DNA from 3 places in the Sulfitobacter sp. EE-36 genome. Region 2 is predicted to be linked to each of the others. Evidence: riboswitches for the same ligand, from Rfam matches in the RefSeq annotation. Region 2 holds a riboswitch; each other region holds the start of a gene.
The links. Region 2 has a riboswitch for cobalamin ahead of bluB (5,6-dimethylbenzimidazole synthase). Riboswitches for the same ligand answer to the same signal wherever they lie in the genome.
Positions count from the first base shown of each region.

Region 1 (3,204 bases), 1.0 Mb from region 2:
CGACATCTGCTGGCTGCCCGGCGGCTATCCCGAGCTGCATGCCGGACGCCTTGCCGCTGCCGCGCAGTTCCGCGACAGCCTGCAACAATTCGCCACGACGCGCCCGGTGCATGGGGAATGCGGGGGCTATATGGCGATGGGGGCCGGGTTGGTCGACAAGGAAGGCGTGCGGCACCAGATGGCGGGGCTGCTGGGGCTGGAAACCAGCTACGAGAAGCGCAAGATGCATCTGGGCTACCGGCTTGCCACGCTGAACGAACCCGGCCCCGGCTATGACGCGGGCGCGCGGTTGCGGGGGCATGAATTCCACTATTCTACGATCCTGTCGCAGCCCGATACACCGCTGGCGCGGGTGGTCGATGCCAATGGGGCCGAAGTGCCCGAGACAGGCTCGCGCCGCGGCCATGCGACGGGCACCTTCTTTCACCTGATTGCGGGGGCATCATGAGCGGTTTCGTCTCTTTCGTCTCCTCCGGTCCGGGTGATCCCGAGCTGCTGACCGTGAAGGCGGTAAAGCGGTTGCAAGAGGCCGAAGTCGTGCTGTTCGACGATCTGTCGGCGGGTCCGATCCTTGAACATGTCTCGCCCGAGGCGGATTTGATCGGGGTGGGCAAACGCGCCGGACGGCTGTCTCCGAAGCAGGATCACGTGAGCCGTTTGCTGGTCGAACACGCATTGACCGGCGCGCGGGTGGTGCGGCTCAAAAGCGGGGACGCGGGCGTGTTTGGCCGGCTTGAAGAAGAGCTGACCGCGCTGAAAGCGGCAGGCGTCGCCTTCGAGATCATCCCCGGTGTGACGGCAGCGTCTTCGGCGGCGGCGGCAGCGATGATCCCACTGACACGGCGGCTGACCGCGCGGCGGGTGCAATTCATCACCGGCCACGGCGAATCGGGGGCCTTGCCCGAAGATCTGAACATGGCGGCGCTGGCCGACCCTACGGCGACCACGGTCGTCTACATGGGCCGCCGCACCTTTGCGGGTTTCGCCGCGCGGCTGATCGCGGCGGGCTTGCCGCCCTCGACCCCTGCCCTGCTGGCAGAGGCGGTATCGACCCCCGATCAAAAGCTGAGCCGCCACACGGTTGAAAGCCTTGCCCATCTGCCACTGGATCCCGCAACGTCAGCGCCTGCGCTGATCCTTTACGGGCCGTTGACCGAATAGATGACTTGACAAAACCAACCCGAAAATGACCACCTATTCCGGACGGTTCCCCGTGCGCCTTCGGGCAATCGGGGTGAAAAGGGAATACGGTGCGGTGCCAAAGCAAAGGTGCCAAATCCGGAACTGCCCCCGCACCTGTAAGTGAAGAGCAACCCGCATTGCCACTGGGCCACACCGCCTGGGAAGGCGCGGCACGCATGGACGCACAAAGTCAGGAGACCTGCCGTCATGGGGATGATCCCCGATCCAACTGGCTGCCCCCCCGGGGCGGCTTTCACATTATGCCGTCGGGGAAGACGGTAAGGAGACCTGAATATGCATATCGAACCCGAAGTCGTGACCGGCGCCAAGCTGGTCCTGTCCTATGGCACCGCCGCCGGTGCTGCGGCCTATACCGCGAAAACCGCAATGGACTCTGTCCGTGAGAAAGGCGTCGTGCCTTTTGCGAGCGGGGCCGTGGTGGCCACCGCGCTGACCTTTGTCTTTTTCCAGGTCTTCCCGCATTTCCCCGTGGGCGTGAGCGAAGTGCACCTGATCCTCGGGTCGACCCTGTTCCTGCTGTTCGGCGTGGCCCCTGCGGCTGCCGGTCTGGCACTTGGTCTGCTGGCGCAGGGCGTGTTCTTTGCCCCCATCGACCTGCCGCAATACACGATGAACGTCACCACGCTGCTGGTGCCCTTGTTCATGGTCTCGGCGCTGGCCAAACGCATCATCGCACCCAATACCGCCTATGTTGATCTGACCTATGTTCAAGCGCTCAAGCTGTCGACCGCGTTTCAGGCGGGCGTTGTGGGCTGGGTCGCCTTCTGGGCCATCTACGGTCAGGGCTTTGCCGCCAGCAACATCGCCGCTGTGGCCAGCTTTGGCGGGGCCTATATGATGGTCATCCTGATCGAGCCGCTGGTGGATCTGGCCGTGCTCGCCGCCGCGAAAACCCTGCGCGATTTCGCGGGCAGCGCGCTGTTCACCAAGCGTCTGACACAGACTGCCGCTGAATAATCCAAGACCCGACGCGGCCCCCTATTCTGCGGGCCGCGTCACCCCCTGCCGGAGCCTCAAGATGTTTACGCTTTCACTGATCGGCATCGGGTCCGGCAATCCCAAACACCTGACATTACAAGCCATCGACGCGTTGAATGCCTGCGATGTGATCCTGATTCCGTCCAAGGGCGCGGGCAAGGATGATCTGGCCGGCCTGCGGCACGAGATTTGCGCCCAGGTGCTGCGGTCGGACGGGCCTGATATTCACGAATTCACCCTGCCCAAACGCGACGCCGCCAACCCTGATTATCACGCGGGCGTCCACGATTGGCATGATGCCATTGCACAGGTCTGGCTGGCCGAGATGCAGCGCACCCTGCCCCAAGGCGGCCGTGTCGGTTTCCTCGTCTGGGGGGATCCGTCGCTGTATGACAGCACCCTGCGCATTGCGGAGCGGTTGCAAAAGGTCGTCACACTCGCCGTCGATGTCGTGCCGGGGATCACCTCGCTTCAGGTACTGACGGCGGGCCATGCGATCCCGCTGAACACCATCGGCAATCCCGTCACCATCACCACCGGTCGGCAGCTGCGCGATCATGGCTGGCCGCAGGATGTAGATACGATTGCCGTCATGCTGGACGGCACCTGCGCCTTCGAGGTGTTGCGGCAGCACAGCGACGTCCACATCTGGTGGACCGCCTATGCCGGCATGCCGAACGAGCGTCGCATCGCAGGCCCGCTGGATCAGGTCTGCGACCGCATCATCGCAACACGGGCAGAGGCACGCGCCGCCCATGGCTGGATCATGGATATCTACCTGCTGCGCCGGTAGACACGCGCGCTACAGCTTTTCGAGCCGTTGCAAGATCGGGCAGTCGGGGCGGTCATCGCCAGCGCATTCATGCACCAGATGGGTCAAGGTCTGACGAATATCTTGCAGGTCCGCGATCTTGCTTTCGATCTGCGCCAAATGTTGCTGGGCGATGGCACGGACATCGGCGCTGGCGCGATCCTGATCATCCCAAAGCGCCAGCAGGTCGCGGCAATTCTCGATCGTGAAGC
Region 1 covers NZ_CH959310.1:485,623-488,826, forward strand. The annotation lists gene EE36_RS05025 (cobyrinate a,c-diamide synthase) at 1-448, shown strand, start outside; gene cobA (uroporphyrinogen-III C-methyltransferase) at 445-1,161, shown strand; cobalamin riboswitch at 1,188-1,404, shown strand; gene EE36_RS05035 (energy-coupling factor ABC transporter permease) at 1,477-2,160, shown strand; gene cobF (precorrin-6A synthase (deacetylating)) at 2,222-2,974, shown strand; gene cueR (Cu(I)-responsive transcriptional regulator) at 2,984-3,204, opposite strand, start outside.
Region 1: another riboswitch for cobalamin. It lies ahead of EE36_RS05035 (energy-coupling factor ABC transporter permease); the one in region 2 lies ahead of bluB (5,6-dimethylbenzimidazole synthase).

Region 2 (3,204 bases):
ACATTGCCCGCGGTATTGGCTGCAAAGCTCAGCGCGCTTGATAGCATTACGGCGGTGATCACAGAGCCGAGGCCCCAAACAACCAGACCGTTGATCCCGTCACGTGCAGTGACTTCATCATCCGTAGCGCTCTCGACGCGGCGGCGCATGCGGCCCGCGATATAACCACCGGCCAGATAAGAGGCGACCAGCGTGATCACCATCCACAGCGCGGTGAGCACCAGTTCAAGCGTCGATGAGTTGTCGGTTCCGTCCAGCGTGATCGACGACAGGCCAAGTGCCGCGCCGAAGGTGGTCAGCAAAAGGCCGATCGCCACAGCGACAACGGTACCCGCGAAAATTGCGGGCCAGTCGACATAGGATCCATCGGCAGTTTTTTCAGTGAGTGTCGTGTTCATGTAAATGCCTCCCCGGCGTTTGCTTACGCCAAGCCGACCAGCGACAGCACCGCCATAACCACGACCACAAGACCAACGAGATAAATGATACCGCCCATTTTGAATACTTCCTCTTTGCGTGCCAGACGCGGGATGCACTGGCTTCACAAAGGCAACGTCAGGGAACCGGCATAGTTCCGCTGACCGCGCAAATTACCCGCACTGCGGGAGATGACAACGTGCGCGGGACGGGCAGTGACTACGGGTCGCCCTGCCACGTACCGTCAAAGATCATCTCGTCCACGGGGAGCCGTTTGCTCCAGCCTTTCACCTCAAGTTCGGGCGTCTGGTAAAGCTCGTCCACGTGGCCCAGACACAGGTAGCCGACGATTTCTATCCGGTCGGGGATCTTCAGCAGGTCACGCAGATCGGCATCGCGGAACACGCTGACCCAGCCCATTCCGATACCCTCGGCGCGGGCGGCAAGCCAGAGGTTCTGGATCGCGCAGACGGTGCTATACAGATCCATGCTTTGATTATGGGTGCGCCCCAGCACGACCTTACCGCCACGGCTGCGGTCACAGGTCACGCAGATATTGACCGGTGCCTTGCGGATGCCTTCGAGCTTCAACGACCTGTAGGTTGTCTGGCGGGCGCCCTCGAACATCTGTGCGGCTTCTTCATTTGCGCGGTTGAAGGCGTGCCAGACCTGATCGCGTGCGGCCTGATCGCGGATGACGATGAAATTCCACGGCTGTGACAACCCGACGGACGGTGCGTGATGCGCGGCGGTCAGTATTCGGTGCAACACATCCTCGGCCACTGGATCGGGTAAAAACTGATCGCGTACATCGCGGCGGGTAAAGATCGCCTTGTAGACGGCGTCGCGTTCAGCATCTGAAAAAGGCGCGGCGGGTGCCAGCGCAGAGGGTATCGGCATTGTTCAGTCCCCAACAATACGTTTATGCGCCAATCCCGCTGTCCATGCGGGGCAAGCTGTACTGTCTGGCCGGTCTTCTGACTTAGGGTCGTCTGGTCCGCGCGCCTTCCCGGAATATTCCAGTGGCCTATGCGCAAACCATCCCCATTACAGCGTTGGGCACGTGCCGGAGTTTCACCAGCTTCCCGATTCTTCCGCGAGGCGGACACCAGACCCGGCCATTGGGCCACGGCTGTCCGCCCGGAACAAGCCCTAACGCGGGGATCAGCCGCGTTTGGTTGCGAAAATCTTCTTCATCACGGCGTCGAACTCGTTCCACGAGATGACGGCCTTGTTGCCTGCATAGCCGTGATAATAGGACCGCCCGTTAGAGGTCGGGAAACCGGCCCAGATACGTGCGAGGTTTTCCATAAAGCGGTGGCGGCTGATCTTGCCCTTCTTGAACGCGTTAAACCCCGCATCGACCAAAAGGATATCCGCCAGCCCGTCCTGCACCGCCGAGGTAAAGCGGTCATTCTTGCTTAGCCCCGCCTGTCGCACCAGACTGCGCAGCGTGGATGGAATGAATTGGTATCGACCGATGGCATGCGGTTGGCCCGGCGTGCGGTCGATCCAGCGGTAGATCTCGCCGATGGTCATTTGCGTCGGACGCTGTGGCGGCAGCCGTTTGGCCCCGTACTGCACGGCGTCATAGCCCTTTGGACCCGCCTCGGCCCAAGCGATGAGGCTTTTGAGGTCCGCGGCCGTGCTGACCCCGCTGAGCTCTTGGAAAGACCGGCTGCGGCTGCTCACGGTTTTGGACCGGACCTGCGCTTTGGGCTGGACCTTATGGCGCAGCTTGATCTGACCCTGCCCTGCGGATTGCATGACGTTGAACGAGATGTCGCTTTGCATGGCAGAGCGCGCACCGGACAGGCTGAACCCTTCGGCGCTGACAGTGGTAGCGGCCAGAAGTGCCGCGGTTGCGATAATTGGTAGTGTGCAAGTAACTTTCATATCATCCCCCATGATGAAAAAATTTGTCATGGGACCATGGTGACCGCAGACGCTCGCGCTTTCATTCGCGCAAGCAGGTGGGTCGGGGCCATGGACGGATAGGCCGGCATATCTTTTGGGATAGGGCGCTATTCTGCGGTGCGGTTGCCCCCTCCGTTCAGACGGGCGTGGGCAGTGTGGCACGCGGAACGGCCCCGGTGTTTCACGCGAATCCAAAGAGGGGATTCGCGGTAAACCACGGAAAAAACGCATAGCCCGCGACCCGCAAACGGGGCGTCAAGCCCGCTTCCGGGGGCTAAGCCATGATATTCATTTACTTATTTCCCGCGCAGCGGTGGTCGTTTTGTCGGAGTTGCGCTATGATTAGTCGCAAATACATAAAATGGAGAGCATCTAATGACAGATGAAACGTCGCCGGGTATCCCGACACCCGACGGGGCCGCTGCCGTAATCGACACGGATTACGAGATCGGCCAAGACAACAAAGAAGGCAGCGTGGGGCCCTTCGGCTTCGACATTCACAACCCGGTCTTCGCGATCTCGGGTGTGTGTATTGTTGCCTTTGTATTCTATACACTCGCGCTGCCCGAACAGTCTGGCGCGCTGTTCACATGGCTGTTCTCGTCGGTGACAAAGGGCTTTGACTGGTTCTTTATCTCTGCCGGCAACATCTTTGTGCTGTTCTGCCTGTTCCTGATCGTCACGCCTTTGGGCCGTGTGCGTCTTGGCGGGGCCGAAGCAAGCCCCGACTATACCTACCTTGGATGGTTCTCGATGCTGTTCGCGGCGGGCATGGGCATCGGTCTGATGTTCTATGGCGTCTCTGAACCACTATCGCATTTCTCGAGCTCCATGGGTGGCACTGCTGTTGGCGAAGACGGCCTGCGCACC
Region 2 covers NZ_CH959310.1:1,530,574-1,533,777, reverse strand. The annotation lists gene EE36_RS10025 (hypothetical protein) at 1-398, opposite strand, end outside; gene bluB (5,6-dimethylbenzimidazole synthase) at 637-1,317, opposite strand; cobalamin riboswitch at 1,367-1,545, opposite strand; gene EE36_RS10015 (hypothetical protein) at 1,582-2,343, opposite strand; gene EE36_RS10010 (BCCT family transporter) at 2,710-3,204, shown strand, end outside.

Region 3 (3,204 bases), 390 kb from region 2:
TGTGCGGGATGCTGTTTGATCGCATTCAGGAAAGCGCGGGCCGGATCGTTGTGGTGTCCAGCCTCGGGTACAACATGGGGATCAAGACGATCCAGTTCGACGACATGAACTGGGACAAGAACTATAGCGCCAACGCGGTCTACAGCCAAAGCAAGCTGGCGCAGATGATGTTTGCCTATGAGCTTCAGGACCGGCTGAAAGCCACCGACAGCCGCGTTGAGGTATACGTCTGCCACCCCGGCGCGTCGGCGACCTCGCTGATCAGCACAAGCGGCGGGCTTTTCACACGGGTCACCTGGTGGATGATGAGCAAGACGCCAATGGTGCAATCCGCCGAAAAAGGCGCGTATCCCGAGGTCATGTGCGCGACCGAAGACGGGTTGGCGCAGCGCGCGCTTTATGGCCCGACCGGATGGCTGCAAACCGGAGGGCCCGTTGGCAAAGGCACGCTGAACCCCCATGCCTACGACAAACCCGTGATGGAGAAACTCTGGACCGTCTCCGAAAAAGCGACAGGTTTTCACTGGGAAATCTAAGGGAAACGCGCGCCCTCATCCCGCGCGCGGCGCGCCTTTCACGCGACGATCCCCTCTCGCCATACGCCCCTTTGAATACGGCATCAAAATCTGTGATTTTTTTGCCGTATTTCCCCGCTTTCTCATGCGGCTTGCACTTGCGCCCGCCGATGGCTTTGCCTAAAGAAGCGCTCACAAGTTAAGTGGCCCGTTCGTCTATCGGTTAGGACGTCAGGTTTTCAACCTGAAAAGAGGGGTTCGACTCCCCTACGGGCTGCCACTTGGTTTTCCATCCGTTTGTTATTTGCCTCTCGTCCGTTCTGCGGAACCGTGGCCTGCGTTATTTGCCTTTGTCACGCGATGACGACCGCAAAAACGCAACTTGACGGGTGGGCGGACAACTGTCATCGAAACCGGGTCGGTTTCCTTCGGGAAATAATAGGGAATTCGCCATCCGCCCTTTGGTGTGGATGAACCGGAACTGCCCCCGCAACTGTAGACGGTGAGCTACCTCCATCATGCCACTGGGCCTAAAGGTCCGGGAAGGCGGGGACAGCCGCGATCCGTCAGTCAGGAGACCTGCCGACACTGAACCTGAAACACCGGGCGGGGTTGCTCGGGAGAGGATGATGATGGGACCGGATCTTACCTTACGCGCAGACCAAAATGCGCCCGCGCGCCGTTTGGCTGGCCCCTTCTCTTTCTATTCAAAGACCCCGGCATCGGACCAACCGGAGCCCTTGATATGAAACCATTTTTTTCCAGCCTGACCCTAATTGCGAGCCTTGCGGGCAGCACCGCGCTTGGCGCAGAGACAGACTATCCGCTGACGATCGACAACTGCGGCCATACGCTCAGCTTTGACGCGGCACCCCAGACCACCGTGACCATCGGGCAATCCACGACAGAGATCCTGTATCTGCTGGGCCAGCAGGACCGGATCGCGGGAACCTCTGTCTGGTTCAGCCCCGTTTTGCCAGAGTTCAAAGAGACGAACGATGCGATTGAACGGTTGGCGGACAACGATCCCAGCTTTGAAAGCGTGTTGGGCAAACGCCCCGATCTGGTCACCGTGATGTATGAATGGCACGTCGGCCCCGAAGGTATGGTCGGCACCCGCGACAGCTTTCACGAGGTGGGCGTGCCAACCTATGTGATGCCCACCGATTGCGCGGCCAAGGATAACTCTGTCGGCGCGGACGGCACGCGATCTGAACTGTTCACGACCCAGCAGTTGTATACCAGCATCGAAGAGCTCGCCCGCATCTACAACGCGCAAGACGCCGGTGCCACGCTGCTGGCAGACCTGCAATCGCGCGAGGCAAAGGCGGTCGAGAAAGCCAAATCGCTGAACCTGCCGCAAGGCACCTCGGCGCTGTTCTGGTTCTCGTCGTCCGAGATGGCGGCGGACCCTTATGTGGCAGGTCAACAGGGTGTGCCCGCCTATATGATGGACAAGCTTGGCGTTGAAAACGTCGTGACCTCGGCCGAGGAATGGCCGCTGGTCGGATGGGAGACTCTGGCGAAATCCGACCCGACCTTCATCGTGCTTGCCAAAATGGACCGTCGCCGCTTCCCCGCGGATGACATCGAGAAAAAGCGCGACTTCCTGATGAACGACCCCGTCGCCCGCGAGATGACCGCGGTGAAAGAGGGCCGCATCATCACCATGGACGCCCATGCGATGGACCCCACCGTGCGTGCGATCTATGCGCTGGAAACGATGGCTGACGCGCTGTCCGGTTTCGATCTGGCCGAATGACCGCAATCGACCGCTCTGTGATGCGCAGGCCGCAGTGGCACTGGTGGGTGATCATCCCGCCGGTGCTGCTGGCCGCACTGCTATTTGGTGCGGCCATCGGCGAGGTCTCTATCCCGCCGCTGGTGGTGCTGAAGGTGCTGGCCAACAAGGCGCTGAACGCGGGCTATGCGGTGGACAAGATCGACGAGGGCATCGTGTGGAACTACCGCATGGCGCGGGCCGTGGTGGCGATGTGCTGTGGCGCCGGTCTGGCGCTGTCGGGCGTCGTGTTGCAAGCACTGCTGCGCAATGCACTGGCGGATCCCTATCTGCTGGGCATCTCTGCGGGGGCGTCCACGGGTGCTGTTGCAGTGACCATCCTCGGGCTGGGGGGTGGTGCCATCTCGCTGTCTATCGGTGCGTTCAGCGGGGCGCTGGTGGCTTTCGCTTTTGTCGCCTTGCTGGCGCAGGCGGCGGGGGGCGGTGTGGGCCTGCGGGCCGCGGGCGTGATCGTGCTGGCCGGTATTGCGGGCAGCCAGATGTTCAACGCCCTGACCGCGCTGATGATCACGAAATCGGCCAATGCCGAACAGGCCCGTGCCATCATGTTCTGGCTTTTGGGGAATATGTCGGGCGTGCGCTGGCCCGATGTACTAAGCGCCCTGCCCGCGGCGATGATCGGTCTGCTGGCCTGTCTGTGGCACGCCCGCGCGCTGGATGCCTTTACCTTCGGCAGCGACAGCGCCGCGTCCTTGGGCATTCCGGTGCGCCGCGTGCAGCTGCTGCTGATCGGTACGGCGGCGCTGGTCACGGCGGTGATGGTCTCGGTGGTGGGTGCGATCGGCTTTGTCGGGCTGGTGATCCCCCATGCCATGCGCATCGTCGTGGGGCACCGTCATGCGATCCTTGTGCCTGCTTCCGCACTGGCGGGGGCGGTGTTTCTGGTCT
Region 3 covers NZ_CH959310.1:1,923,005-1,926,208, reverse strand. The annotation lists gene EE36_RS11845 (SDR family oxidoreductase) at 1-536, shown strand, start outside; tRNA gene EE36_RS11840 (tRNA-Glu) at 721-795, shown strand; cobalamin riboswitch at 918-1,117, shown strand; gene EE36_RS11835 (ABC transporter substrate-binding protein) at 1,261-2,277, shown strand; gene EE36_RS11830 (iron ABC transporter permease) at 2,298-3,204, shown strand, end outside.
Region 3: another riboswitch for cobalamin. It lies ahead of EE36_RS11835 (ABC transporter substrate-binding protein); the one in region 2 lies ahead of bluB (5,6-dimethylbenzimidazole synthase).